DNA from 2 places in the Pseudomonas sp. GL-R-26 genome. Region 1 is predicted to be linked to the other one. Evidence: riboswitches for the same ligand, from Rfam matches in the RefSeq annotation. Region 1 holds a riboswitch; the other holds the start of a gene.
The links. A riboswitch is a leader RNA that binds a small molecule or an ion and turns the genes downstream of it on or off. The one in region 1 is predicted to bind cobalamin.
Positions count from the first base shown of each region.

Region 2: linked by a shared signal. The riboswitch ahead of cobO (cob(I)yrinic acid a,c-diamide adenosyltransferase) and the one ahead of KGA96_RS19440 (CbtB domain-containing protein) in region 1 are both predicted to bind cobalamin.

Region 1 is NZ_JAGYGI010000018.1:97,625-112,449, forward strand. It holds gene KGA96_RS19415 (fatty acid cis/trans isomerase) at 1-1,892, shown strand, start outside; gene nfuA (Fe-S biogenesis protein NfuA) at 2,045-2,629, shown strand; gene cobM (precorrin-4 C(11)-methyltransferase) at 2,800-3,546, opposite strand; gene KGA96_RS19430 (cobalamin biosynthesis protein) at 3,630-4,043, opposite strand; gene KGA96_RS19435 (CbtA family protein) at 4,040-4,747, opposite strand; gene KGA96_RS19440 (CbtB domain-containing protein) at 4,759-4,950, opposite strand; cobalamin riboswitch at 5,071-5,297, opposite strand; cobalamin riboswitch at 5,392-5,605, shown strand; gene cobW (cobalamin biosynthesis protein CobW) at 5,708-6,778, shown strand; gene cobN (cobaltochelatase subunit CobN) at 6,782-10,603, shown strand; gene KGA96_RS19455 (ATP-binding protein) at 10,826-11,833, shown strand; gene KGA96_RS19460 (vWA domain-containing protein) at 11,953-12,498, shown strand; gene KGA96_RS19465 (NADH:flavin oxidoreductase/NADH oxidase family protein) at 12,554-13,777, opposite strand; gene KGA96_RS19470 (MerR family transcriptional regulator) at 13,854-14,258, shown strand; gene KGA96_RS19475 (transporter substrate-binding domain-containing protein) at 14,526-14,825, shown strand, end outside.
Region 2 is NZ_JAGYGI010000021.1:84,729-99,553, forward strand. It holds gene KGA96_RS21060 (methyl-accepting chemotaxis protein) at 1-924, shown strand, start outside; gene KGA96_RS21065 (DUF3108 domain-containing protein) at 978-1,691, opposite strand; gene purN (phosphoribosylglycinamide formyltransferase) at 1,700-2,350, opposite strand; gene purM (phosphoribosylformylglycinamidine cyclo-ligase) at 2,362-3,420, opposite strand; gene KGA96_RS21080 (DUF2066 domain-containing protein) at 3,807-4,859, shown strand; gene KGA96_RS21085 (AI-2E family transporter) at 4,895-5,968, shown strand; gene hda (DnaA regulatory inactivator Hda) at 6,199-6,903, shown strand; gene KGA96_RS21095 (C40 family peptidase) at 7,125-7,757, shown strand; gene KGA96_RS21100 (C40 family peptidase) at 7,923-8,459, shown strand; gene KGA96_RS21105 (O-methyltransferase) at 8,478-9,140, shown strand; gene KGA96_RS21110 (PQQ-dependent sugar dehydrogenase) at 9,166-10,479, opposite strand; gene KGA96_RS21115 (hypothetical protein) at 10,546-11,130, opposite strand; cobalamin riboswitch at 11,284-11,517, shown strand; gene cobO (cob(I)yrinic acid a,c-diamide adenosyltransferase) at 11,599-12,210, shown strand; gene KGA96_RS21125 (cobyrinate a,c-diamide synthase) at 12,207-13,544, shown strand; gene bluB (5,6-dimethylbenzimidazole synthase) at 13,541-14,191, shown strand; partial or broken gene cbiB (adenosylcobinamide-phosphate synthase CbiB) at 14,188-14,825, shown strand, end outside.

The DNA.
Region 1 (14,825 bases):
AAGACATCGTCCTGGGCCTGAACCGGGAAAACATGTGTGCCATGCCCACGGAGTTCGACGACTACGCCGCCAAGCATCCGAAGGAGGGCATGCCACTGGCAGTGACCGGCCTGACCGACCAGCAGTACCAGACGCTGCAACGCTGGTTGGCGGCAGGCGCGCCGATCGATCAGCAAGCGCTGGCGCCGAGTGCCAGGGAAGCCCTGGAGGTGGTGCAATGGGAAAACCTGCTCAATTCGCCGGGCGCCCGGGAAAGTCTGGTGGGGCGCTGGCTGTTCGAGCACTGGTTCCTCGCCCATCTCTACTTCAAGGACGGCGAGCCTGGGCATTTCTTCCAGTGGGTGCGTTCGCGCACCCCGACCGGCCAGCCAATTGACCTGATCAACACCCGTCGCCCGAACGATGATCCGGGTACGCAGTTCTACTATCGCTTGTGGCCGGTTCAGGGCGTGATCGTGCACAAGACCCACATCACCTATCCGCTGAGTCCGGCGAAGCTGGCGCGGGTCAAGAGTCTGTTCTACAGCGGCAACTGGCAGGTCGACGCATTGCCGGGCTATGGACCGCAGAGCCGGGCCAACCCGTTTGCCACTTTCGAAGCGATTCCGGCCCAGGCGCGCTATCAGTTCATGCTCGATAACGCCGAGTACTTTGTGCGCACCTTTATCCGTGGGCCGGTGTGTCGTGGTCAGATCGCCACGGACGTGATCCGCGATAATTTCTGGGCGCTGTTCCAGGCGCCCGAGCACGACCTGTATGTCACCGATCCGAACTATCGCGGGCAGGCCACGCCGTTGCTGGCGATGCCGGGGCAGAATGACGACGTCGGCAGCGTCCTGAGCCTGTGGCACGACTACCGCGACAAGCGTAATGAATACGAAGCCTTGCGCCGGGACAGCTACGCCGATCAGCCTGCGCCGAGCTGGTCGACCCTGTGGGCCGGCAACGACAACGCGTTGCTGAGTATCTTCCGCCATTTCGACAGCGCTTCGGTGACCAAAGGCCTGATCGGCGAGGTGCCGCAAACGATATGGCTGTTCGACTATCCGCTGCTGGAGCGCACCTACTATCAACTGGCGGTGAACTTCGATGTGTTCGGCAACCTGTCCCACCAAGCCCAGACGCGCTTGTATTTCGACCTGATCCGCAACGGCGCCGAGCAGAATTTCCTGCGCCTGATGCCCGCCGATTCTCGGGATGGCTACCTTGACGACTGGTATCAGAACAGTGGCAAATTCAAGATGTGGCTCGACTACGAGACCATCGATGACGACTCGCCGACCGCGCTGAAACTCAATCCGGCTGATCCCAAGCGTGACTTTGCCAATCAGTTGCTGGCCCGATACGGCGACCTTAATGCCAGGCCCGACCCGATCAATCGCTGCGACGGCGCTTACTGTTCGCGGCCGAACATCGATCCGGACCTGCAAAATGCCGAGCAGGCGCTGAGCCGTCTGACTTCGCGTCCGGCCGCCGGGCTGAAGGTCATCGATCAGTTGCCGGAAGCCACTATGTTGCGTATCGAAACCAGCAGCGGCAAGCGTGAGGTCTACAGCCTGTTGCGTAACCGTGCCCACAGTAACGTGGCGTTTTTGCTCGGTGAATCGCTGCGCTATCAGCCGGGACTCGACACCCTGACGATTTTCCCTGGCGTGCTGAGCAGCTACCCGAACTTCATGTTCAACATCCCGGCCGGGCAAGTGCCGGCGTTCGTGGATGCGATGGAAAGCGCCAAGGATACCGACAGCTTCGAGAAAATCGTCGAACGTTGGGGCATACGCCGCAGTCATCCGCAATTCTGGCCTTATTTCCATGACCTGAGTCGCTACATCCACGAAAACGATCCGGTGGAAGAGGGCGTGCTGGACATGAACCGCTACGAGAACCTCTGACAGGACGCAGATCCCCTGTGGGTGTGGAGCCCCCTCGCCACAAAAGCCCGCTCACACAGGGTGATTGGTGTTTCTTTTCCCGACAAAAATACTAGGACTTTGTCCGGCGCGTTGATTGGCGTAAACTGCGCCCAAGCCTGCGAGGAGTTTCCATGACCGCTATTACCATCACTGACGCCGCCCACGATTACCTGGCTGATCTGCTCTCCAAGCAGAACACCCCGGGCATCGGCATCCGCGTCTTCATCACCCAGCCTGGCACCCAGTACGCCGAAACCTGCATTGCCTACTGCAAGCCGGGCGAAGAAAAACCCGAAGACACCGCGCTGGGGCTCAAAAGCTTCACCGCGTACATCGACCACTTCAGCGAAGCCTTCCTGGACGATGCCGTTGTCGACTACGCCACCGACCGCATGGGCGGCCAGCTGACCATCAAGGCGCCAAACGCCAAGGTACCGATGGTCAACGCCGACAGCCCGGTCAACGAGCGCATCAACTACTACCTGCAAACCGAGATCAACCCGGGGCTGGCCAGCCACGGTGGTCAGGTCAGCCTGATCGATGTGGTCGAAGACGGCATCGCTGTCCTGCAGTTCGGCGGTGGTTGCCAGGGCTGCGGCCAGGCCGACGTGACGCTGAAGGAAGGCATTGAGCGCACTCTGCTCGAGCGCATCCCGGAGCTGAAAGGTGTTCGCGACGTGACCGACCACACGCAGAAAGAAAACGCCTACTACTAAGGTGTTCGCTGCGAAACGAAAAAACGGCGCTGTGGCGAGGGAGCTTGCTCCCGCTTGATGGCATAGCCATCACAAAATCAGTCAATGCATTTTCCCGTGATGAATGCGTTGGCTGATGTTGGGACCGCTTTGCGGTCCAGCGGGAGCAAGCTCCCTCGCCACAGGTGCTTTCAGGGTCTGTAGAGATGCGCATGCCCCGCGCGATACAGTGACGACTCGCTGAAGTTATCGCTGCCCAGCACCCGACCCACCAGAATCAACGCCGTACGGCGAAAGCCCTTGGCTTCAACCTTCCCGGCAATATCCTCAAGCGTGCCCACCACCCAATCCTGATCCGGCCAGCTCGCACGGTGAACCACCGCAATCGGGCAATCGGCGCCGTAATGGGGTAGCAGTTCTTCAACGATCTTCGCCAGGTGATTAACCCCCAAATGAATCGCCATGGTCGCGCCGTGCTGCGCCAGGCTGGAGAATTCCTCTCCGGGAGGCATGGCGGTCTTGTCGGCGTAGCGCGTCAGGATCACGCTTTGCGAAACGTCCGGCAGCGTCAGTTCTGCGCCCAAAAGCGCTGCGCAAGCGGCTGTGGCCGTCACGCCGGGTACGATTTCGAACGCAATGCCCAGCTCACGCAGATAGCGAATCTGCTCGCCGATGGCGCCATACAGGCTCGGATCGCCGGAGTGCACCCGGGCCACATCCTGGCCTTTGGCGTGGGCAGTCTTGATCAGGTCGATGATCTGTTCCAGGTGCAGTTCGGCGCTGTTGACCACTTGTTCGGCACAGTGACCTTCCAGTACGGCGGCAGGCACCAGGGAACCGGCATAAATGATCACCGGGCAGCTGCGAATCAGCCGCTGGCCCTTGACGGTAATCAGTTCGGGGTCGCCGGGACCTGCGCCAATGAAGTAGACGGTCATCGTCGGTTCCTGTGGGGAAAAAGGGGCTGAACAGGGCTTCAGATGAAGAATGTTCATGATCAAAGCGGGGGATTATCGGTTTTTTACGCAGCGCCGGCCAATGCCAGGGTTGCCTGGGCGTATTTTTGTCGTGGAATCAGCAGTTTTGCCGGGGCCTGGGCCAGTTGTTCGGCCAGGGCCAGTGCGGCGCTTTCCGCCACGCCGTAGCAACCGGTGCGTTCAAAGGCTATTTGCGATTGATGACTGAGTTGCGGTTCATAAACGGCCAGTTGTTCACTGCTGAAATACATCAATTCCAGGCCAAGCTGCTGAGCCAGTTCGATTAACGCAGGTTCGTCGCGCTTCGAATCGATGCTGGCCAGCGCCTTGATTTCATGACGAGCAATCTGGTGTGCCTCCAGCGCCTGATCGAGCAGCGCCAGCAACGTGCTGACAGGGCAGCCGCGCTGGCAGCCCAGGCCGACCACCAGGGTCGGCGCTGTGCTGATATCCGTCATGCGTGGTACTGGCCATCGCTTTTGCGACGGAACAACCAGGCGCTGATCAGGCCCAGGGTCAGCCAGAACGCCACGTTGGTCAGTTGCGAAGCGATTTTGAACTGGGCTTCCAGCGCCTCTGGAGCGAGCATCGAATGCACCTCCGGTTGCGGCGCGCCAATCACATGGGGAACGGCGAGGATCGCCGCGCCGAGGACTTTCATCAGCCAGTGACGGCTGAATACGATCAGGGCGATACCGACGGCAGTGGACGCGGCCGTACCGATCCACCACAGTTGCCGCTGTGCCAGATCGGCGGCGGCAGTACCTGGCAGTTCCGGTGGCAGGCCGAGGGTCGGTGCGAGCACGAAGGTCGCGTAACCGGCCAGGCCCCAGAGCAGGCCCTGCGAGGTTTTGGTCGGCGCACGCAAGGTGTACAGGCCGGCCAGCATCAGGGCGAAACCGACGGCCACCACCAGGTTACCGCCGGTGGTCGACAGCACGCGCTGCCAGCCGTCTTCCGGCTCCCAGGCTTGCGCATCGTGGGTGTGGGCAGCCATCGCACCGTCGGCGTGTTCATGCATTTCAACAGCGGCCGGTTCGGCTTTTTCGTAGGTCTCGGCCTGCAAAATCAGCGGGGCGACCCAGAAGCTTTGCAGCAGGGTCAGCAACAGGGCGGCCAGCAGCCCGGTGAAACCTGCGGTTTGCGCAATACGCTTGATCATGTCGACAGCTCTCAATGGCACGGGAACGCGGAGCTGTGACGGGTATCGTGGGCGGCGTTGTGCACCGCTTCGATGTGCGAGAAACCGGCAAAATACACAAGGCACGCGCCCAGGATCGACGCGCAGATGGCGGTGGCCAGACGTTGGGTCAGGGTTGAGGTGGTGCTCGCGGCTGTGTGTTCGGCGCTGCTGATGATCGACATGGCGTTTCCCTCTGGTCTGTCAGCGGGGAATAAGAGCGCATGCAAAAACCCGCACGACCAGGCGCGCAAGGTTTCGAACAGCGCCCGCCCACCGCGGGTTTGTTGGTTCAGTGATCGTACTGGTCACTTTGTGTTGCGGGCCGGTCTCCGGGCTCACGAGGGGCAAAGGCTTGGGCCTGAACCTGAAAGCGTCACCTTCCCATGCCGTAGTGGCGCAGTGGATCTGATGCTTCGCTCGCTTACCGTTGCGGGGGCAGCACCGGACTGACATGGCTTAAGAGTAAAGCACATGATTCACCGGTTTCCCGTTTCACCCTGTGAAGGGCACCCGTAACAAGGTGTGTAGGAGAGCATGGCCGGGGGTTGGGCGTCAATTGGCAAGGGTTCGCATTTAAGGTTCGCCACAGGGATCGCAAGCATTGACCCGCCCCAAGACCATGCGTAGCCTTGCGCTTTCGAGGTTCTTCGGCGTTTGTCGAAGCTAAGAAGGGAACGCGGTCGATGCCGCGGCTGCCCCCGCAACTGTGAACGGTGATGTTCGTTGCCACGCCACTGCAGGCTCAATCCATGAGGCCGGCGGGAAGGCGCAGCGAATGCCAGGCTCAAGGCCGGCACACCGTCAGCCAGGAGACCTGCCTCGTCACAGATTCTCACTTTCAACCGGGCGGGGTGATCCGGTGGCGAACTCTTCAGGCATGCGCGTCCGCGTTGCCGGTCGTCGTCCCGTATGCCCGCCACATTAGCCATAGGGCATCCGATGAAAACACTGGCCAAACTCCCCGTCACCATCGTTACAGGCTTTCTCGGCTCGGGTAAAACCACGCTGCTGCGGCACATGCTCGACAACGCCCAGGGTCGCCGCATCGCGGTGATCGTCAACGAATTTGGCGAGTTGGGCATTGACGGCGAAATCCTCAAGCAGTGCTCCATCGGTTGCACCGAAGAAGAAGCCAACGGCCGTGTCTATGAACTGGCCAACGGTTGCCTGTGCTGCACCGTCCAGGAAGAATTCTTCCCGGTGATGCGCGAACTGGTGGCCCGTCGCGGCGATCTTGACCACATCCTCATCGAAACCTCCGGTCTGGCCCTGCCCAAGCCGCTGGTGCAGGCCTTCCAGTGGCCGGAAATCCGCAGTGCCTGCACGGTGGATGCGGTGATCACTGTGGTCGACAGCCCGGCCGTGGCCGCCGGCACCTTCGCTGCGTTCCCGGATCAGGTCGACGCTCAGCGCAAACTAGACCCGAACCTGGACCACGAATCGCCGCTGCACGAACTGTTTGCCGACCAATTGGCCAGCGCTGACCTGGTGATCCTTAACAAAACCGACCTGATCAACCCGGCGGACCTGGCCCGCGTGCGTCTGGAAGTCGCCGAGGAATTGCCGCCAGCGGTGAAAATCGTTGAAGCCAGCAGCGGTCGCCTGCCGCTGGACGTGCTGATCGGCCTGGGTGCCGGCTCCGAAGAACACATCGACAGCCGTCACAGCCACCACGACCATCATCACGATGGCGACGACGATCATGATGACCACGATCACGACGCCTTCGATTCGATCTCCATCGAACTGCCGCAAGCCGACGAAAGCCTGCTGCTGGATGCGCTGACCCAACTGGTGGTCCAGCACGGCATCCTGCGGGTCAAGGGTTTTGCGGCGATCCCGAACAAACCGATGCGCCTGCTGATCCAGGGCGTGGGCACGCGTTTCGACAAGCATTTCGACCGCCAGTGGGGCGCCGAAGAAGCGCGAGTCACCCGCCTGGTGCTGATCGGCCAGGAACTGGACGCCACTGTTCTCGAAGCGCAATTGCGCGCCGCGCTCAGCGTGTAAGCCATGCACCTGCTCAGGACCCAGCCCGGCGGTTTCGTGTCGGATGACAACATTGCCGACCTAGGACAAACCCCCGCCGAGCTGGTGGTCCTGTGCAGCGGCGACTCCAGCCTGGCGCTGCTCGCCGAAGCGGCGCAGCAGTTGCCCGACGATTACCCGAGCGTGCGCCTGGCCAACCCGATGCAGGTGCAGAACCATGCCTCGGTCGATTTGTACGTCGATGAAGTGCTGCGTCACGCCAGGGTGATCCTGATTTCGCTGCACGGCGGCATCGCCTATTGGCGTTACGGCATCGAGCGTCTGGTCGAACTGTCGCAGCGCGGCGTGCAGGTGATTTTGGTGCCGGGCGATGATCGCCCGGATCCGGAGCTCAGTGACCTGAGCACCGTCGGCGCCGAGGATCGCGACCGGCTTTGGCAGTTTCTGCGCCAGGGGGGCATGGGCAACGCCCTCGATTTCTTCCGCTGTCTGGCCAACCGCTGGCTGGCCCGTGATTACACCTGGGGCGAGCCGCAAACCCTGCCACGCACGGCGATTTACCATCCGCACAAACACTCCGCCGCACTGAGCGACTGGCAAGCCGATTGGCACGCCGATCAACCGGTGGCGGCGGTGCTGTTTTACCGCTCGCATTTGCAGGCGGCGAACACCGCGTTCATTGATGTTTTTTGCCAGCGCTTGCAGGCGGCGGGGTTGAATCCGCTGCCGATTGCGCTGGCCAGCCTGAAAGAGCCCGGTTGTCTTTGCGCGGTCGAGGACTGGCTGGATGAGGCCAGCGTCTCGGTGATCCTGAACACCACCGGCTTCGCCCAATCCAGTCCCGAAGCACCGCATCTGCGCCCGTTTCGCCGCAATATTCCGGTGATCCAGGCGATTTGCGCCCAGGATAACGAACCCGGCTGGCGCGCCAGCGAACAGGGGCTTGGCCCTCGGGATCTGGCGATGCACATTGCCTTGCCGGAGCTGGACGGACGCATCATCAGCCGCCCGATCAGTTTCAAGGACCTGGCGTGGCGCAGTGAGCGCAGTCAGTCGGATGTGGTTTGCTACCGGCCACAACCGGAACGCATGGATTTCGTCGCCGAACTGGCCCGGCGCTGGGTCGATCTGGCACGGGTGCCCAATGCTGAAAAACGCATTGCCTTGATTCTCGCCAATTACCCGACCCGCGACGGCCGCATCGGCAACGGCGTCGGCCTCGACACCCCGGCAGCGGCGCTGAATATCCTGCGGGCGCTGCATGCCGAAGGTTATCCATTGCCGGCTGAGTTACCGGACAGCGGCACCGCGTTGATCCAGCAGTTGCTGGGCGGCGTCAGCAACGATCTCGAGACTCTCGACCAGCGTCCGTGCCAGCAAAGCCTGGGCATGGATGACTATCTGGTGATGTTCAATGCACTGCCCGAAGCCAACCGCGCGGCGGTGCTCGAACGTTGGGGCGCGCCGGAAAGCGACCCGATGTGCCGCAGCGGACGGATGATGATCGCCGGCCTGCGTTTTGGCTTGACCTTCGTCGGCATTCAGCCGGCCCGGGGTTATCAGGTCGACCCGAGCGCGGTGTATCACGACCCGGACCTGGTGCCGCCCCACGGTTACCTGGCGTTCTACTTCTGGCTGCGCAACACGTATGGCGCCCACGGCGTGATCCACGTCGGCAAGCACGGCAACCTCGAATGGCTGCCGGGCAAGGGCGTGGGGCTGTCGGAACATTGCTGGCCAGATGCTTTGCTCGGGCCGCTGCCGAACATCTATCCGTTCATCGTCAACGACCCGGGCGAGGGCGCCCAGGCCAAGCGGCGCACCCAGGCCGTGATCATCGATCACCTGATGCCACCGCTGACCCGCGCCGAAACCTACGGCCCGCTACGTAATCTCGAACTGTTGGCGGACGAATATTACGAAGCGCAGTTGCTCGACCCGCGTCGTGCCCGAGAGTTGCAGCGCGATATCTTGCAACTGGTACGCGACACCCACATCGACCGTGAACTGCAACTGGATGAACAGCTCGACAGCGATGCCGACGCGGCGATCTGGTTGCCACGGCTCGACACTTACCTGTGCGATTTGAAAGAGTCGCAGATCCGCGACGGCCTGCATGTGTTCGGCGAATCGCCCACCGGTCGTTTGCGTATCGATACCTTGCTGGCGCTGTTGCGCATTCCACGGGGCGATGGCCGGGGCGCGCAGTCGAGTCTGCTGCGGGCACTGGCCAAGGCTTTCGGGCTGGGGTTCGATCCGCTCGATTGCGCCTTGGCCGAGCCGTGGACGGGGCCGCGCCCTGAGCTTCTTGTGGGCATCAGCGAAGAGACCTGGCGCACGGCGGGCGATACTCGCGAACGCCTGGAGCTGTTTGCCGCGCAGTTGATTTCGGACGCGTTGAATCCAGAGGCTCAAACCACACCAATCTCCTCTGGGAACGGGCTTGTGTGGCGAGGGGGCTCGCTCCTACAGGAGGCCGACTGGATTGAGGTACAAGCCATTATCGATGGTTTGCGTGACGTCATTGCCCCGCGTCTGGACGCCTGCGGCCCGGCGGAAATGCGCGGATTGCTCGATGCCCTGAGCGGTCGCTTCGTCCCGGCCGGTCCCAGCGGCGCACCGAGTCGTGGCCGCCTGGACGTGCTGCCCACCGGTCGTAACTTCTATTCGGTGGACGTGCGCAATCTGCCGACTACCACGGCGTGGCGCATCGGGTTCCAGTCGGCCAACCTGATTCTCGAACGGCACCTGCAAGACCACGGCGATCATTTGCGCCAGCTCGGTCTGTCGGTGTGGGGCACCGCGACCATGCGCACCGGCGGTGATGACATCGCCCAGGCCATGGCGCTGATGGGCGTGCGCCCGGTCTGGGCCACCGGCAGCCAGCGGGTCGATGATTTCGAGATCCTGCCGTTGAGTTTGCTTGACCGTCCTCGGGTCGACGTGACCTTGCGCGTATCCGGTTTCTTCCGCGATGCCTTTGCCAATCTGATTCGCTTGTTCGACGCGGCGGTGCAAGCGGTGGCCGACCTCGATGAGCCGGATGACCTCAATCCGTTGGCGGCCAAGGTACGCGGAGAGCGCGCAGCCTTGTTGCTGTCAGGGCTCGATGAAGACGCTGCGCGGCGTCAGGCTGGCTGGCGGATTTTCGGGGCCAAGCCCGGTGCCTACGGCGCAGGCGTGCAGGGCGCTATCGATGGTCGCCTGTGGCAGAGCCGCGAGGACTTGGCCGAGGTTTACCTCAACTGGGGCGGCTACGCTTATGGCGGTTCCGACGAGGGCACCGCCGCCCGCGAACAGTTCAGCCAGCGCCTGAGCCAGGTGCAGGCAGTGCTGCAAAACCAGGATAACCACGAGCACGATTTGCTCGACTCCAACGATTACTACCAGTTCCAGGGCGGTATGCTCGCGGCGGTGGAAAGCCTGAAAGGCGAGGCGGCGGCCAGCTATCATGGCGACCACAGCCAGCCGGACCTGCCGAAGATTCGCACCCTGAAAGAAGAACTGAACCGGGTGATCCGCTCCCGGGCGGCCAATCCGAAGTGGCTCGAAGGTGTTAAACGTCACGGCTACAAAGGTGCGTTCGAAATGGCCGCGACGGTCGACAACCTGTTTGCCTTCGACGCCACCACGCAGTTGATCGACGATCACCAGTACGCGTTGCTGGCGGATGCCTATTTGCTTGATCCGGACACCCGGGATTTTGTCCGCGAGCACAATCCCCATGCCTTGCGCGACATGACCGAGCGCATGCTCGAGGCGCAACAACGGGGGATGTGGAAGGAACCCGGCGAGTACCGCGAGGCGCTGGAGAATTTGTTGCTGGATATAGAAGAAGACAGCTGACACAGAAGCCCGAGGCCAACACAAACCTGTGGCGAGGGAGCTTGTCGGAACGCCGCACCGTCCCGCTCGGCTGCGAAGCGGCCGTAAAACCGGATAACCCGATTTTCCTGGACATGCGAGGGCCGCTTCGCGCCCCAGCGGGAGCAAGCTCCCTCGCCACAGAGTTCAAGTTTGTCCTTTGGATTGTTGATCGACACAACCGACCATAATGAGACGCCTGACATGACCGACACCCCGCATTTCCCGCTCTCCGCCGTGGTCGGCGCCGACGATTTGAAGCTGGCCCTGTACCTGACCGCCATCGACCCGAAAATCGGCGGTGTGCTGATCGAAGGCCCGCGAGGCATGGCCAAGTCGACCCTGGCCCGCGGTCTGGCGGACCTGCTGGCCAGCGGTCAGTTCGTCACCTTGCCGTTGGGCGCCACCGAAGAGCGCCTGGTCGGCACCCTCGATCTCGACGCGGCACTGGGCGAAGGTCGCGCGCAGTTTTCCCCTGGCGTACTGGCCAAGGCTGACGGTGGCGTGCTCTATGTCGACGAGGTCAATCTGTTGCCAGATCACCTCGTTGACCTGCTGCTCGATGTGGCCGCCAGTGGCACCAATTTGGTGGAGCGTGACGGCATTTCCCATCGGCATTCGGCGAAGTTCGTGCTGATTGGCACCATGAACCCGGAGGAGGGTGAACTGCGTCCGCAATTGCTTGACCGTTTCGGCTTGAACGTCGCCCTCGGTGGCCACACCGCGCCGGCCGAGCGCGGCCAGATCATCCGCCGTCGCCTGGATTTCGACAGCGATCCGCAAGGCTTCTGCGCCGAATGGGAATCGGCACAGGCGTCTCTGCGCGAACGATGCCAGAACGCACGCAATGCACTGGCAAACATTCCCCTCGACGACCAGGCACTGGCACACATCACCGAACGCTGCTTTACCGCTGGCGTCGATGGTTTGCGCGCCGACCTGGTCTGGCTGCGCGCCGCCCGGGCGCACGCCGCCTGGCGCGGGGCGAACGCGATCGCCGAGGAAGATATTGACGCCGTTGCCGAGTTCGCCTTGCGCCATCGTCGTCGCGAACATTCTCCACCGGCACCTCAGCCATCCCAGGCTGCGCAACAATCGGTGCCGCAAAACGCCAACCCGAGCGAAGGGCAGGGCCAGTGGGGCGAGATGCCTGCCCAGGCGCTGGCGGTCGGCGCACGACGTGAAGTGCCGAGCTGGCCAAAAAAGCCCTAGGCATTCGCCCTCGCTCAGACGTGGGGGCGAATGCCAGACCCCGTGCCGGGCGGCTGGACCACGGCAAACAAGGCAAGCGTTACACAGCCCGCAGCGGTTCGGTCAACTGGCCTGGCACATTGCTCAACGGCCGACCGCGTCAGCGCGACGACCTGTTGTTTCACCTGCGCACTCGCTCGCCCCATGAACTGTGGCTAGTGATCGTTGACGCCTCCGCTTCGACCCGCCGTCATCAGGCCTTGAGCGATGCCAAGGGCTTGCTGGCGCAGTTGTTCGACGATGCCTATCGCCAGCGTGCGCGACTGGCGTTGCTCACGGCCAGTGGTGCTGCACCCAAGTGGCAGGTGCAGGGGTTGAAGGCTTCCAGCGGATTACGCCAGTGGCTCGATGGCCTTGGCGCCGGTGGCGGTACGCCGTTGCTGGCCGCGTTGAGCGAAGCGGGGCGATGGCTTGCGGCACGGCAAAAGCGTTTTCCGGCAGAGCAGCAGCGGTTGCTGCTGGTGACCGATGGCCGGCTGAAGGACTGGCCGTTGTTGCCCGTGCTGGAGTGCCCGGGGGTGCTGATCGACATCGAACGCGGGCCGATTCGGCTCGGGCGCAGCAGGGTGTTGGCGGCGCAGTTGCAGGCTGAGTATCGTCATATTGACGAGCTGCTTCCTGGCTGAATTCTGGGCTGTTCATGCCCGCGAAGGCGATGTATTAGCCACCACAGGTTTCGGGTTACTTACCCATCGCCTGCCGGTACTGCCGGGTACGCTTGCCAATGTACAACTGATCGAGAATCAACGCCCACAACGCCGAGACTTCAGGCCGGGGCTTGCGCCCACGGCTCAAGCGATTCAGCTGAAACTTGACCACCGCCATGCTCGCCAGCGCTGCCAGAGGCTTGCGCTTCCAGCGGATCGGCGGCAGTTGCGGATGGCTGTCCTGGCCTTCGCGCCAGTGCTTGACCAGGTGCGGCTCCACGGCCAGCGCAGTGCCGATGCCGGCCATGGCGATGCCGCTGTCGAGCACCTGTTCGACGATTGCCAAACGCCGGATTCCGCCCGTCACCATCACCGGCATGCGCGCCACGCTGGCCAGTTCACCGGCCATTTCCAGAAAGTACGCTTCCCGTGCCAGGGTCCGGCCGTCGCGGGCTTCGCCTTGCATGGCCGGTGCTTCGTAACTGCCGCCGGAGAGTTCCAGCAGGTCGATCGCTTGTTCGTTGAGCCACTGGATCACTTGCCGTGCATCATCGGCATCGAAACCACCGCGCTGGAAATCCGCCGAGTTGAGTTTTACCGAAACACAAAATTGCGGCGACACCGCTTGGCGAACCGCTTCGACAACCGACAACAGCAGGCGCGCACGATTTTCCAGGGATCCGCCCCATTGATCGGTACGCCGATTGGTGAGCGGCGATAGGAACTGGCTGATCAGGTAGCCGTGGGCGGCGTGGATCTGCACACCGGTAAAACCGGCTTTCTCGGCCAGTGCGGCACTGGTGGCGAAGCGCCGGATCACCTCCTGGATGTCGTCTTCACTCATGGGTTTGGGTTCGGCGAACATCTTCGAGAACTGGCCCAGATCCAGCGCAACCGCCGACGGCGCCAAGGCTTGCTGGCCCAGGTTGGCCATAGTCTGGCGGCCAGGATGGTTGAGCTGTACCCAGAAATGCGCACCGCCGGCCCGACCGGCGCTGGCCCACTGGCGGAAGCGCTCCAGGTGGCGTTCGTCTTCCAGTGCTACACCGCCGGGGCCGGTCATGGCGCGGCGGTCGATCATTACATTACCGGACAGCAACAAGCCGGCCTCGCCCTCGGCCCAGGCCTGGTACAGGCGAAACAGCGCCTGGTCGGGCACTTGGTCGGTATTGGCGAGGTTCTCTTCCATCGCGGCTTTGGCAATGCGATTGCCGATGGTCTGGCCGTTGGGCAAATTCAACGCTTGAAAGGGCGACATGCTTGACTCCTCGTAGTGATGAGTAGAGGCTAAGCTTAAAGTTAACTTTAATGTCAAGCAGGTAAACGAGGTCGCAATGAAGATTGGTGAATTGGCGCAGTTGAGCGGGTTGACCGCATCGCGGATCCGTTTTTACGAGTCTCAAGGGTTGATCCGCCAGGTCGAGCGCTCTGCCAACGGTTATCGGCGTTACTCGCAACAGGCGCTGCAAACCCTGCAAATCATCCAGTGCGCGCAGCAAGCGGGTTTCAGTCTGGAAGAACTCAAGCAGTTACTGCCGGATAATGTGACCGGCGCGTTCAAGCACGATGAGTTGATGGCCGGCCTGCATCGCAAGATCGAGCAGATCGAAGAGATGCAACGACACCTGGCCCATAGCAAGGCGCAGTTGCTGGGCTGGATCGACACCATCCAGGCCCGGCCCGAAGGCATGAGTTGCGATGAAAATGCCGAGCGGGTGATGACGTCATTCAAGCACTAGGTCAGAACGGATTGCTCATCGGCGTACCGGCCCTCCAAACGCCCGGTTGTGAACCAGATACCCGCCCTTTGTAGCCAACGGTAGCGGTCAGGGTTCCGTGCGTTTGGTAACGTTTTTTCCAGTTTGCATGCATCCCTCTGATTCAAAACAAATTTCAATCTCCCTCACATTCCCTCCACATCCTGTGGCACACTTTCTGCTGTCTATTCCGTTGTTACATACCATGTTCCGGTATAGCGGAATAAACATCACCCTGGAGTGCTTGCCATGCATCGCCGTCCTTCCTTGTTCAAAGCGTGTGTTTTTCTATTCGCGGCTACCGCCGCTGCCGTGGGCGTGGCCCAGGCGGCGGACAGTAAGCTCGATAGCGTTCTGGCCCGCGGCAAACTGATTGTAGGCACCGGCAGCACTAACGCTCCGTGGCACTTCCAGGGCGCGGACGGCAAGTTGCAGGGGTTCGATATCGATATCGGACACATGATCGCCAAGGGTTTGTTCAACGACCCGACCAAGGTCGAGTACGTGGTGCAGTCGTCCGATGCGCGGATTCCCAACCTGCTGACCGAC
Region 2 (14,825 bases), on a different contig from region 1:
GCAGCCATCAGCATTACAGGCAAGGACGAACCCGCGCGGCTGCTGCACGCGCTCAAGAGCATGCAACAGAGTTTGCGTGAAACCATTCAACGTATATCCGATTCATCCCGTCAATTGGCCTCGGCTTCGGAGGAGCTCAGTTGCGTCACGGAAGACGCCACCCGTGGCCTGCATCAACAGAGTCTGGAAATCGAGCAGGCCGCCACGGCGGTCAACCAGATGACCGCCGCCGTGGAAGAAGTGGCGAGCAATGCCGCCGCAACGTCGCAAGCTTCCCGCGAGTCCGACCGCATTGCCCAGCACGGTCGCGAACAGGTGCATCAGACGGTGCTGTCGATCGAGTCGCTGGCAGAAGATGTCACCACCAATGTGTCTCAGGTCGAAGACCTGGCGCAGAAGGTGTATGGCATCACTACCGTGCTGGACGTGATTCGCGCGATTGCCGAGCAGACCAATCTACTGGCCTTGAACGCGGCCATCGAAGCCGCGCGGGCCGGGGACGCCGGGCGCGGGTTTGCGGTAGTGGCCGATGAGGTGCGGGCTCTGGCGCATCGCACCCAGCAATCGACCCGGGAAATCGAACAGATGATTACCGGTATCCAGCAGGGCACCGATCTGGCTGTCAGCTCGATGCAGCAAAGCAACACCCGGGCGCGCTCGACACTTGAGGCGGCGAAAGCGGCGGGCGTTGCCCTGGAGGATATCGCCTCGGCATTCACCATGATCAATGAGCGCAACATCGTGATTGCCAGTGCCTCGGAGGAGCAGGCAGCGGTGGCGCGGGAGGTGGATCGCAACTTGATGAATATCCGTGACCTGGCGCAACAGAGCTCGGCCGGGGCAAACCAGACCAGTGCGGCGAGTCAGGAGTTGTCGCGCCTGGCGGTGGACCTGAATACCTTGGTGGCGCGGTTTTCGGTCTGAATGACAGACGAAAAAAAGCCCCGCGACTGCGGGGCTTTTCATATCGATCCGGATCAGCTGCCTTTGACTGACTTGCCGTTGACCGTGCCGTCCAGGAGCATGATGTTGTATTCCTTGCCATCGGTTTCGACTTGTTGCAGGCGGACCAGCAGGTAGTCCCAATCCTTGGCGAACCACATCACGGTGATGCGTTTGTTCTGTGTCGGGTCGCGTACACGTTCAACCTTGATCGCATCGATCTTGCCGGCCTTGGTGTCGACCTTTTCAGCGCCCAGCACGCGGAAGTCATAGGTATCGACTTCACTGCCGTCGACCACCTGATAACTCATGCTTTTTTTGCCGGCGGCGACGTCGTGTTGCAGGGCCAGTTGGTAGCTGGATTTGTCGAGCATACCGCGGTTCAGCGGAACCTTGACCGCGTCGCCGCGATCGGTACCGGTGACCATCTTGGTATTCCAGTCGAAATCCAGATCCGATTTCTTGGCCTTGCCCAAGCCGCCACGTTCAAAGTGGTACGACTCTGGAAGAAGCGTGTCCTTGTCCAGGGTCAGGGTGCTTTCCTCGGACAGGCTGGCGATCATCATCGACGCCTTGAAACTCAGTTTCCATTTGCCGTCGCTGGTTTTTTCGAGGCTGCGCTCGGCAGTGCCGCTCATGGGCAGCTGTTTCCAGTCGGCGGTGTAGCTGGCGGAGAAGGGTTGAAGGTCTGCCGCCTGGGCGAAGGGCAAGGCGAGCAGAGCGCAAGCGAAGAGCAGGGCGCGACGCATAAAATCTCCTAGTTTCGAATCAAGTGGCCGCTGGCCGCGAGTAACTGTCCATCCAGTAAAGCACCTTGCTCGCCGAGGGCCAGACGACCTTCGGCAAACCAGCGTACGGCCATCGGGTAGATCAGGTGTTCCTGAACATGAACCCGCTGCGCCAGACTCTGCGGCGAATCCTGTAACTCTACCGGTATTACAGCCTGTACGACCAGTGGTCCGCCATCGAGTTCCTCGGTGACGAAGTGCACGGAGCAGCCGTGCTCGGTGTCGCCGGCCTCCAGCGCGCGCTCATGAGTGTGTAACCCTTTGTATTTGGGTAGCAGCGAGGGATGGATATTGAGCAGGCGACCCTGATAGTGGCGTACGAAACCGGCGCTGAGAATGCGCATGAATCCGGCCAGTACCACGAGTTTGGGATTGAAGGCGTCGATCAGTTCGATCAATGCGGCATCGAAGGCCTCGCGACCTTCGAAAGCCTTGTGATCAAGGGCGCGGGTGTCGATACCCGCGTCCCTGGCGCGTTGCAGGCCGTAGGCGTCGGCGCGGTTGGAAATCACCGCAGCGATGCGGACCGGGCTGTCGCCGGTCCGCGTGCTGTCAATCAGGGCCTGCAAGTTACTGCCGGTGCCGGACAACAGCACCACCACATCACAGGTCTGAGACATCCGCTCTTGCATTAGTGTGCCTTGAGGTTGTTCAGTACAACCGAAGCCGCGCCTTCGGCAGCGGTGGAGATCTGGCCGATGACCCAAGGCTGCTCGCCAGCTTCGCGCAGAACGTTCAGGGCGGCTTCGACGTGCTCCTGAGCCACGCAGATGACCATGCCCACGCCGCAGTTCAGCACGCGGTGCATTTCGTTTTCGTCAACGTTGCCTTTCTCTTGCAGCCAGTCGAACACTGCCGGGCGGGTCCAGCTTGCCACGTCAACCACGGCTTGAGCGCCTTTTGGCAGCACGCGCGGGATGTTGTCCAGCAGGCCGCCACCGGTGATGTGGGCCATGGCTTTGACCGCGCCGGTTTCCTTGATCAGCTTGAGCAGCGGCTTCACGTAGATACGGGTCGGGGCCATCAGCAGGTCGGTCAGCGGCTTGCCGTCGAGCTGGATGTTCTCGATGTCGGCGCCGGACACTTCGATGATCTTGCGGATCAGCGAGTAGCCGTTGGAGTGCGGGCCGGAGGACGGCAGGGCGAGCAGGGCGTCGCCGGCAGCCACTTTGGAACCGTCGATGATTTCGGACTTTTCTACCACGCCGACGCAGAAACCGGCCAGGTCGTAGTCTTCACCTTCGTACATGCCAGGCATTTCAGCGGTTTCGCCGCCGACCAGGGAGCAGCCGGACAGCTCGCAGCCAGCGCCGATGCCGGTCACCACCTGGGCGGCGGTGTCGACGTTCAGTTTGCCGGTGGCATAGTAGTCGAGGAAGAACAGCGGCTCGGCGCCGCAGACGACCAGGTCGTTGACGCACATGGCAACCAGGTCGATGCCGATGCTGTCGTGCTTGTTCAGGTTCAGTGCCAGGCGCAGCTTGGTGCCGACGCCGTCAGTACCGGAAACCAGCACAGGCTGCTTGTAGCCGGCCGGGATTTCGCAGAGGGCGCCGAAACCGCCCAGGCCGCCCATGACTTCCGGGCGCGCAGTGCGCTTGGCGACGCTCTTGATGCGTTCGACCAATGCTTCACCGGCGTCGATGTCTACACCGGCGTCCTTGTAGCTCAGGGAGGGTTGCTTGCTCATGATCCAGGCCTTTAGGGGGGGATTTCTGGGTAACGACCGAGTCCGTCGGGAGCGCCGAAACTGCGTAGGCGAGAACCATGCGCGCTATTCGGACACTACCCGGCTGTTGCCGGTCTGCGAAGGCGCGCGATTTTATCAGGCTTGAGCCGCAGCGGCCATCCTCAGGCCGACAGCAGGGCCATATACGGTCAAAAAAAACCGTTAATGCGCAGTGTTGGTGGCATCCTGCATGGCTGTATAAGGTATCGCGATTAACCGTCTATCGTTATGACAGTGCGAAAACTTACCCGGAGCGTGTGAATGTTTTGCGTCGGGCAACGGTCACAGTCTTGCTCGATCGTCTTCATGCGGTCTGTTCCAGCCGCTCTTGTCGTCAGGAATCTTCCATGCGTTTTTGTAAATTCTTGCTTGTGAGTTGTTTGTCAGTGGTCAGCCTGGTCAGTCAAGCCGAAACCGTCAAAGGCCTTTACCTGGTGCGCGAGCCGGTGAATGGCCAGTCGCCCGAGGAGCGCGATCAGGCGACTCAGCGTGCGTTGGATACACTGGTTTTGCGCCTGACCGGCGACCCCAAGGCCGCTCAAAGTCCGGGGCTGGCGGCGATTCGCAAAGATCCGCAACAGATCATCAGCCAGTACGGCTTTGAGGCCGGGCCGCCGGAAGTCCTGAAGGTCGATTTCGATCCGGGTACCACCGAGCAGGCCTTGCGCCGCGCCGGCCTGGCCATGTGGGGGGCCAATCGGCCGTCGATCCTCGGCTGGTGGTTGAATGATTCCACCGAAGGTTCAAGCCTGGTGGGCGACGGTCAGGCCAGCGCGGCACCGTTGCGTCGGGCTGCCCAGCACCGTGGCTTGCCATTGCGTTTGCCGTTGGCGGATTTGAATGAGCAGATCGTCGCGACCGCGCCGAATCTGGAGGGCGTAGATCCCGCGCCTTTGCAAGCGGCATCGGAACGCTACAACGCCGACGCCCTGCTCGCGGTACACGCCAAGGAAGAGGGCGGGCAGTGGCAAGCCAAGTGGCAATTGTGGCTGGGGGATAAAAAAGAGGCGGGCAGTGTGCAGGGCGCCGATCAGGCCGCCCTGGCCGATGCGGTGATGCTGGCGGTCAATGAACGCCTGGCGCCGCGGTTTGTCGCCAAACCTGGTGCGTCGAGTGAGCAATTGCTGGAAGTGCAAGGTATGAATCTTGAGCACTACGCGTCACTCGGGCGTTTGCTGGAGCCGTTTGGCGGGCGTGTGCAAAGTGTCGAGGGCGACCGGATTCTCTATCGGGTCAATGGCAGCGTCGATCAACTGCGTGCGCAATTGTCTCTGGCGAGGCTGCAGGAAGCGCCGGCGGGTCAGGCCCCGGCCCCGGTAGCGCCCGTTCAGCCAGCCACTGGCGGCGCGGTACCAGTCGCAGCGCCGGCCCCGACACCGCAACTGCGTTATCGCTGGTAGTTTTTTTTCTTTATATAGAAGCAATGGAGTGGTTCATGGCCGATACGCGGCGTTGGTTCTGGCTCGGTGGGGTGGTCCTGCTGTGTGTGTTTGTCTGGTTGTTGCATCCGATCCTGACGCCGTTCCTGGTGGCGCTGCTGTTGGCCTACCTGTTCGACCCGCTGGTGGATCGGCTGGAGAAGGCAGGCTTGTCCCGAACCTGGGGTGTCGTGGCGGTGTTTACCCTGTTTACATTGATCTTCACCGCGCTGCTGTTGGTGTTGGTGCCGTTGCTCGCCAGGCAGTTGTTTCGTTTGTATGAACTGGCCCCGCAGATGCTCGACTGGCTGCAACACACGGCGTTGCCTTGGGCGCAATCGAAGTTCGGCCTGTCGGACGGTTTCTGGAAGTTCGACAAGCTGAAGGCCGCCATCAGCGAGCATATGAGTCAGACCTCTGATGTTGTCGGCGTGGTGCTGAGCCATGCCACGGCCTCGGGGCTGGCGTTGATCGGCTGGCTGGCGAACCTGGTGCTGATTCCGGTGGTGAGCTTCTACCTGTTGCGGGACTGGGACCTGATGATGGCCAAGGTCCGCAGCCTGCTGCCCCGTGACCGTGAAGCGCGCGCGGTGTCGCTGGCGGGTGAATGCCATGAAGTGCTCGGCGCGTTCGTGCGCGGACAGTTGCTGGTGATGGTGGCCTTGGGTGTGATCTACGCAGCAGGCCTGATGCTGGTCGGGTTGGAACTGGGTCTGCTGATAGGCCTGATTGCCGGCCTGGCGGCGATCGTGCCGTACATGGGGTTTATCATCGGCATTGGCGCGGCGCTCATTGCGGGGCTGTTCCAGTTCGGTGGCGATCTTTACCCGATGCTCGGCATTGTCGCGGTGTTCATGGTCGGCCAGGCGCTGGAGGGTATGGTGCTGACCCCCATGCTGGTCGGTGACCGGATTGGCCTGCACCCGGTGGCGGTGATTTTCTCGATCCTGGCCGGTGGTGAACTGTTTGGCTTTACCGGTGTGTTACTGGCATTGCCGGTCGCCGCGGTGATCATGGTGCTGGTGCGGCATGTGCATGATTTGTATAAGGATTCGGAAATCTACGGAGGAGCCGACGAGCCGCAGATGTAAGGGGCGTCAATGGGCGATGGCAGGCTGCCCCGGTTCGTACCAGGTCAGCCTGCTGGCGTCGCCCGACTGTCACATGCACCGCCAAAGAATCTGCCACAAAACCGGTGCATTAACGCAAACCTTTGATTTTGCTTGTGGTCTGTCGCATTGTGCGGTCCGCTTCACGGGTATAAACTTCGCAAACTTTACACAGAGGCCACTAACGGTTCCTTTGGAACTGTTCAGTCAGCATGAAACCGATTCAGCTGCCCCTAGGTGTGCGTCTGCGTGACGACGCCACCTTTATCAACTACTACCCAGGCGCCAATGCCGCTGCACTCGGCTATGTCGAGCGGCTGTGCGAAGCCGACGCCGGCTGGACCGAAAGCCTGATCTACCTCTGGGGTAAGGACGGGGTCGGGCGTACGCACCTGTTGCAGGCCGCCTGCCTGCGCTTCGAGCAAATGGGGGAGCCTGCGGTGTACCTGCCGTTGGCCGAGCTGCTCGATCGCGGCATTGAAATCCTCGACAACCTCGAACAGTACGAACTGGTCTGCCTGGATGATTTGCAAGTGGTTGCCGGGCGAGCGGACTGGGAAGAGGCGCTGTTCCATCTGTTCAATCGCTTGCGTGACAGCGGTCGACGTTTGCTGATTGCCGCATCGACATCCCCGCGTGAGCTGCCAGTGAAGCTGGCGGATCTCAAATCCCGCCTGACCCTGGCCTTGATCTTCCAGATGCGCCCGCTGTCCGATGAGGACAAATTGCGTGCCCTGCAATTGCGCGCATCTCGTCGCGGCCTGCATCTGACCGATGAAGTCGGGCATTTCATTCTGACTCGCGGTACCCGCAGCATGAGCGCACTTTTCGAGCTGCTCGAGCGTCTCGACCAGGCCTCCCTCCAGGCTCAGCGCAAGCTGACAATCCCGTTTTTGAAAGAAACCCTCGGCTGGTAAACCCGCTGAAACCGGGACTTTTAGCCGGTTCGGCATCTTTCAGGCGCCAGAAATCCCGCTTTCCTGCCAGGTTGCAGGCCGCGTGTATGTTTTAAATGGGCTTAAGCGCTTAGATGTAAACGAGAAACGGATAAGTCACAAAAAGATCGATTGAATTTGCAAATGAGGTTGATAGCGGGCATAGTCTCGGCTTCTTTACAACTTCAGCCACGGTCGTGCCCATGCTAAATCGCTTCGCACCCCTCGTGCCTCTCGCACTCGTTACCCTGTTGTTCGGTTGCGCTGCCCACACTCCAGTGGCCCAGCAAACTCCGCAACAGCAGGTTCAAAACTCGGCCACTGCCCAGTCTTCCGCTCTCTTTCAAGAAGAGCTGGCTACCGAAAAAGAACTCGCAGACTTCGCTGGCGGCAAGTCCTACCAGCTTCCAGTCCTGGCCGACAGCATCCTCGAACGTGGCATGTCCCTGATCGGTACCCGTTACCGTTTCGGCGGTACTTCTGAAGCCGGCTTCGATTGCAGTGGTTTCATTGGTTACCTGTTCCGCGAAGAAGCGGGCATGAACCTGCCACGCTCCACCCGCGAAATGATCAACGTGGACGCTCCGCTGGTCTCGCGCAGCAAGCTTGAGCCGGGCGACCTGCTGTTCTTCGCAACCAACGGTCGTCGTGGTCGCGTCAGTCACGCCGGGATCTACCTGGGCGACAATCAGTTCATCCACTCCAGCAGCCGCCGCAGCGGTGGTGTGCGCATCGATAGTCTGGGCGACAGCTACTGGAGCAAGACCTTCATCGAGGCCAAGCGCGCCCTGGCAATGGCGCCTAACGCGTCGCCAATCGTCACTGCACGAAAATAAGCTGACAATTTGTAGGGCGAACTTAAAGTCTTACTTGAAGTTTGTCGTGTAGCCGCTAGAATCTTGATCTACAAATGATGGCAAACCGCCTGCGTCCAACGCAGGCGGTTTTCTTTTCTGCGCTCCCCGCAGAAAAAGCCGCAGCCAGATCAGGATGTTCTGCTTATGACGACGTCGGCCCGCCTCGCAATCATGTTCTTCGCAGCGCTGCTCAGTGCCTGCGCCAGCCGCACACCGCCGCCTGCGCCGGTGGTTCGCGCTCCTATCGTATTTGGTTCCCCTCAAGCTTTTTCGCCTGAAGCGGAAGACGTGCTGTTTCGCGCGCTCGGATTGGTGGGCACGCCTTATCGCTGGGGTGGCAATACGCCGGATTCCGGATTTGATTGCAGTGGCCTGATCGCTTATGTGTACCGTGATGTCGCCGGTATTGCCTTGCCGCGCACCACTCGCGAGATGATCTCCATGCAAGCGGCGAATGTGGGCAAGGAAGGCCTGCAGACCGGCGACCTGCTTTTCTTCGCCACCAATGGCGGCTCCCAGGTCAGTCATGCCGGCATCTACGTGGGAGAAGGGCGCTTCGTCCACGCGCCGGCCACGGGCGGCACCGTGAAGCTCGACAGCCTGTCCAAGGCGTATTGGCAAAAGGCTTACCTGAGCGCCAAGCGTGTTCTGCAGCCTGAACATTTGGCGCGCAATCCGTAACGTTCGGAGCTGATGGTCATGACGGCTCGCACGCTCAATCTCGACGACGACCTGTACCAATACCTGCTCGATGTTTCCCTGCGCGAAACGCCTCTGCTCAAGCGCTTGCGCGATGAGACCCAGGCGTTGCCGATGGCACGCTGGCAGGTGGCGCCTGAGCAGGGGCAGTTTCTTGCTTTACTGGTGAAACTGACGGGGGCCAGGCGCTTGCTCGAAGTCGGCACCTTTACCGGCTACAGCGCACTGTGCATGGCGGCGGCATTGCCTGCTGAGGGTTCGCTGATTTGCTGTGATATCCCCGGCGACTACAACGCCATCGCGCGGCGCTACTGGCAAGAAGCGGGGCTCGCCGGGCGGATTGACCTGCGACTGGCCCCGGCACTGGAAACCCTCGCCGAGCTTGAGCGACAAGGGCAGGGCGGGCAGTACGACCTGGTTTTCATTGATGCCGACAAGGCCAACTACCCGGCTTATCTGGAACACGCCCTGCAATTGCTGCGGGTCGGTGGGCTGGCGGTGTTCGATAACACCCTGTGGAGCGGGCGCGTGCTTGAGGCCAATCCCGAGAGCGCGGACACCCGGGCGATCCAGGCGCTCAACCAGGCCTTGAAAGTGGATGCGCGGGTGGATCTGTCGTTGTTGCCGTTGGGTGACGGGCTCACACTCTGTCGCAAACGCTGAGCCCCGCTCCCACAGGTCAAGTGACTTACTTGACTGCCGACACCCGCCACACCTTGTTCCCCACATCATCGGCCACCAACAGGTCACCCTGCCGGTCGATCACCACGCCCACCGGGCGGCCCATGGCTTGGTCCTTGTCGTTGAGAAAACCTGTGAGCACTTCAACGGGCTTTCCGACAGGTTTGCCTGCGCTGAACGGTACGAAAATCACTTTGTAGCCACTGCGGGGGTTGCGGTTCCATGAACCGTGCTGCCCGATGAATGCCCCTTGGGTGAACGGCGGCGGCAACTTGCTGTTTTCGGCGAAGGTCAGGCCCAGTGACGCCGTGTGCGGGCCGACGGCGTAGTCCGGAGCGATAGCCTTGGCCACCAGGTCCGGGTTTTGCGGTTCAACGCGAATATCGACATGTTGGCCGTAGTAACTGAACGGCCAGCCATAGAACGCGCCGTCCTTCACCGAGGTGATGTAGTCAGGTACCAGATCGCCGCCGATTTCATCCCGTTCGTTGACCGCGGTCCACAGCGCGCCACTGTGCGGTTCCCAGGCCATGCCGTTGGGGTTGCGCAGACCGGAGGCGAAGATCCGGTGCCGGCCCGTGGCACGGTCCACTTCCCAGATCGCTGCGCGACCTTCTTCCTTGTCCATGCCGTTTTCGGCGACGTTGCTGTTGGAACCCACGGAGACGTACAGCTTGCTGCCGTCCTTGCTGGCAATGACGTTTTTGGTCCAGTGGTGGTTCAGAGGGCCGCCCGGCAGGTCAATCACCTTGATGGCTGGTGACTTGATCTGCGTATCGCCGTTTTCATAATGGAATCGCAGCAGGCTGTCAGTGTCGGCCACGTACAGGTCGTTGCCGACCAGCGTCATGCCGAAGGGGGAATTGAGGTTTTGCAGAAACACTGTGCGGGTTTCCGCGAAGCCATCGTGATCCTTGTCCCGCAGTAACGTGATGCGGTTCGGGCTGGGCACGGTAGAGCCGGCACGCCCCATGACTTTCTTCATGACCCAGCCGCGAATGCCATTGCCGTCTTCGGGTTTGGGTGGCGCGGCGGTTTCCGCCACCAGCACGTCGCCATTGGGCAGCACATAAAGCCAGCGGGGGTGATCCAGGTCTTCGGCAAAAGCAGTCACTTGAGTGCCCGTGGCGGCGACGGGTTTCGCACCTTGTGGCCAGCCGATGGCCGGGGCGATGTTCACGGTCGGAACCAGTGTCTTGTTGGGTTCTGGTAGTTGGGGTGACGGGCCGGTACCGTCGGAGACTTGCAGGCGGGAGGTCTCGCCACAAGCGGCGAGCCCTCCGCAGAGCGCGATAACGAGAGCGAGCGGGGGCGTGCGCATGCTGGTCTTCCCTATGAATGCCTTGTTCTAATCATAGAGAAGCATTGTCGTCCGATGGTTCAACCCTCAGCCGCGAGCTTCCTTGAACAGCACTGCAATGCCGGGGTGATAGTTGCCGGCTTCGTTGCGCAACTTGCGGTAGGCATAAGGGAAATACCAGGCGACAGCGCAGGTGTGTTCCTTTTGCAGGTCGTCGACCATGTCCTGGAGTTCTTCCGGTGTGGCGCCCTGCTGGGCTTTTTGCGGGGCGACGAACAGGCAGCCGAGTTTCAGGTCGCTGGCGTGGCTCAGGCGCTTCGCATCGCTGGCGATGTCGAGCAGGGCCTGGGACAGGTTGAGGCTGTTGACCCGTGGCCAGCGCTGGCTGGTCTGGATGTAGGCGCGGGTTTCGGGGGAGGCCAGGAGCAGGTCGGCGCGGCCGTTGCGTTCGCCTTCTTCGGTCTGCTTGCGGGTGGGCGTCTGTTGCAGCGTGACCATCTCGGCCATCCAGGCGGCGGCAGACAGCAGTCCGAGATTGGCTTTTTCGTCGTGCCAGTACGGCGTGTCGCCATCACCGCGGACGGCGTTGTAACGGTCGATGCATTCGAACCAGTGCTCGAGCACCGGGCGCAGGAATTCCAGCTTTGGATTGCTGATGATCATGCCTTGCATGGGCTCACCCTTGTTGTTGTGTTGTGAGATTGTGGCTCTTTGATATCACTGCTGAGAGCGTGGCACAAGATTGACGTCAGTTTATTGATGGATAGCAGTTATTCGGTCGATGGCCTCCCGGCTTTAATTGACGCTCCACCCCCAACCCTCTAACCTTCGCGGCTTGTTTCAGGTGCTCTGTGGCTTGGGTCGACAGAGTGAAACAGGGAAGCCGGTGAGTGAGTCCTTCTGTTGGTCGAAGGCCCGCAATTCCGGCGCTGCCCCCGCAACGGTAAATGAGTGAAAACTGTGTCTGATGCCACTGTGTCGAATCGATGCGGGAAGGTGCACAGTCTGGCCCTGCGCCACTCATGAGCCCGGAGACCGGCCTGATTCATCCAGCGGCATCACGGTGGGCGATGCCAGGCTTTTTGCCTTCTATTCTTGTGCCTGCCCGCCGTTATTCCTGCCTCAACGGAGAGCTCCCCCATGACTGATACCCCCGATCGTGACGAACGCCACCTGGCGCGCATGCAGCGCAAAAAAGCCGTGATCGACGAGCGCATCGCCAATTCCCCGAACGAGTGTGGCCTGCTGCTGGTGCTGACCGGCAACGGCAAGGGCAAGAGCAGTTCGGCTTTCGGCATGCTCGCCCGCGCCATGGGGCACGGCATGCAATGCGGCGTGGTGCAGTTCATCAAGGGCCGCAATAGCACGGGCGAAGAGTTGTTCTTCCGGCGCTTTCCCGAGCAGGTGCGATTTCACGTGATGGGCGAAGGCTTTACCTGGGAAACCCAGGACCGCCAGCGCGACATCGCCGCCGCTGAAGCCGCCTGGGTGGTGTCGCAGCAATTGCTGCGCGATCCGTCCATCGGCCTGGTGGTGCTCGATGAGCTGAACATCGCCCTCAAGCACGGCTACCTCGATCTCGATCAGGTGCTCAGCGACTTGCAGGCCCGACCGCCGATGCAACACGTGGTGGTCACCGGTCGTGCCGCCAAGCCGGAAATGATCGAGATGGCCGACACCGTCACCGAAATGGGCGTGATCAAACACGCCTTTCAAGCCGGGATCAAAGCGCAGAAAGGCGTCGAATTGTGAGTCAGCCTCGACACTGTCCGGCGGTACTGATTGCCGCGCCGGCTTCCGGTCAGGGCAAGACCACCGTCACCGCGGCGCTGGCCCGATTGCATCGCAATCAGGGGCGCAAGGTCCGTGTGTTCAAGTGCGGCCCCGACTTTCTCGATCCGATGATCCTCGAACGCGCCAGCGGTGCGCCGGTGTATCAACTGGACATGTGGATGGTCGGCGAACAGGAGAGTCGCCGGTTGCTGTGGGAAGCCGCTGCTGAAGCGGATCTGATCTTGATCGAAGGCGTCATGGGACTGTTCGACGGTACGCCGTCGAGCGCCGATCTGGCGCGGCATTTCGGTGTGCCGGTGCTGGGTGTGATCGATGGCACCGCCATGGCCCAGACCTTCGGCGCGCTGGCCCTGGGGCTGGCGCGTTATCAGCCGGATTTGCCGTTCGCCGGCGTGCTGGCCAATCGTGTCGGCACGCTGCGTCACGCGCAACTGCTCGAAGGCAGCCTGACTGAAGGCTTGCGCTGGTACGGCGCGCTGTCCCGGGAAACCGGGATCGAATTGCCGAGCCGGCACCTGGGGCTGGTGCAGGCCAGTGAGTTGAACGATCTCGACCTGCGCCTCGATGCGGCCGCCGATGCCCTGGCCAGCAGTTGCGAGGTCGCACTGCCGCCGGCAGTCGAGTTCGCTGCCCCTGATGTCATCGCAGTCGAACCGCTGCTGGCCGGTGTGCGAATTGCCGTCGCCCGCGATGAAGCCTTTGCGTTCACCTACGGCGCGAGCCTGGATCTGCTGCGGGCGATGGGCGCCGAGTTGTCGTTCTTCTCGCCGATCCGCGACCCAGCGTTGCCGGAGGCGGACAGCCTGTATCTGCCGGGTGGTTACCCGGAGCTGCACCATGTTGCGCTGGCGCAAAACACCGCGATGCTCGACGCAATCCGCGCGCACCACGCCGCCGGCAAGCCATTGCTCGCCGAGTGTGGCGGCATGCTGTATCTGCTCGATTCCCTGACCGACGTCGAGGGCACTCGCGCCGAACTGGTTGGCTTGCTGGCCGGTAATGCGGTGATGCAAAAGCGTCTGGCGGCGCTGGCGTTGCAGGCGGTGGAATTGCCGGAAGGTTCGCTGCGCGGGCACACCTATCACCATTCGCTGACCAGCACTGAACTGGGGCCGATTGCCCGGGGCTTGAGCCCTAACGGCGGGCGCGGAGCGGAGGCGGTCTACCGTGAGGGGCGGATGACTGCCTCGTATGTGCACTTTTATTTTCCGTCGAACCCCTCGGCGATTGCCGCACTGTTTGCGCCGGACCAAAACCCTGTGGGAGCGAGCCTGCTCGCGAAGCGGCCATGAGCGACAACGCATTCTCTGAAGCCGAACGCGCAGCGGTCTATCGCGCCATCGCCGAGCGCCGCGACATGCGCCACTTCAGCGGCGGCACTGTCGAACCCGAATTGCTCCGGCGCCTGCTCGAGGCCGCACACCAGGCACCCAGTGTCGGACTGATGCAGCCCTGGCGCTTCATCCGCATCACTGATCGCGCCTTGCGCGGGCAAATCCAGGCCCTGGTGGAAGAGGAACGCATCCGCACCGCCGAAGCCCTCGGTGAGCGCAGCGATGAGTTCATGAAGCTCAAGGTCGAAGGCATCAACGATTGCGCCGAGGTACTGGTCGCCGCGCTGATGGACGACCGCGAGCAGCATATCTTCGGCCGCCGCACGCTGCCGGAAATGGACATGGCTTCGTTGTCCTGCGCGATCCAGAACCTGTGGCTGGCGTCCCGCGCCGAAGGGCTGGGCATGGGCTGGGTGTCGTTGTTCGAACCACAGGCACTGGCGGACCTGTTGAGGTTGCCGCCGGGAGCCAAGCCGCTCGCCGTGCTGTGCCTCGGACCCGTCAAAGAGTTCTACCCGGCGCCGATGCTGGTGCTCGAAGGCTGGGCACAGGCGCGTCCGCTACATGAATTGCTGTACGAAAATTATTGGGGAGTGAGTCAATGAGTGTGGCGTTGTTGAGTGTCGCCGCGGTTGCGCTGGATGCGCTGCTGGGTGAACCCAAACGCTGGCATCCGCTGGTGGCGTTCGGCCGTTTTGCCGAGCGCATCGAGCAACGTTTCAACGGCGGCGGTCGCGGCTGGCGCAGCCATGGCGTCACCGCGTGGGTGATCGCCGTGTTGCCGCTGACGCTGTTGGCCACGGCATTCTCCTGGGCGCCTTATGTCGGCTGGATCGTCGAGATTATCGCGCTCTATTGCGCCCTCGGCATGCGCAGCCTCGGTGAGCACGTCACGCCTGTGGCCAAGGCCCTGCGCAGTAATGACCTGGAAGCTGCGCGCACGAGGGTGAGCTATCTGGTCAGTCGCCAGACCAGCGAACTGGATGAAACCGAGGTCGCCCGTGCCGCTACCGAGTCGGTGCTGGAGAACGGCAGCGATGCGGTGTTTGCGGCGTTGTTCTGGTTTGCCGTGGCAGGCGCGCCGGGCGTGGTGCTCTACCGCCTTAGCAATACGCTGGATGCGATGTGGGGTTATCGCAATGAACGCTTCGAACGCTTCGGCTGGGCGGCGGCGAAGGTCGACGACGTGCTCAATTACATTCCTGCACGCCTGGTGGCACTGACTTACGCGCTGCTGGG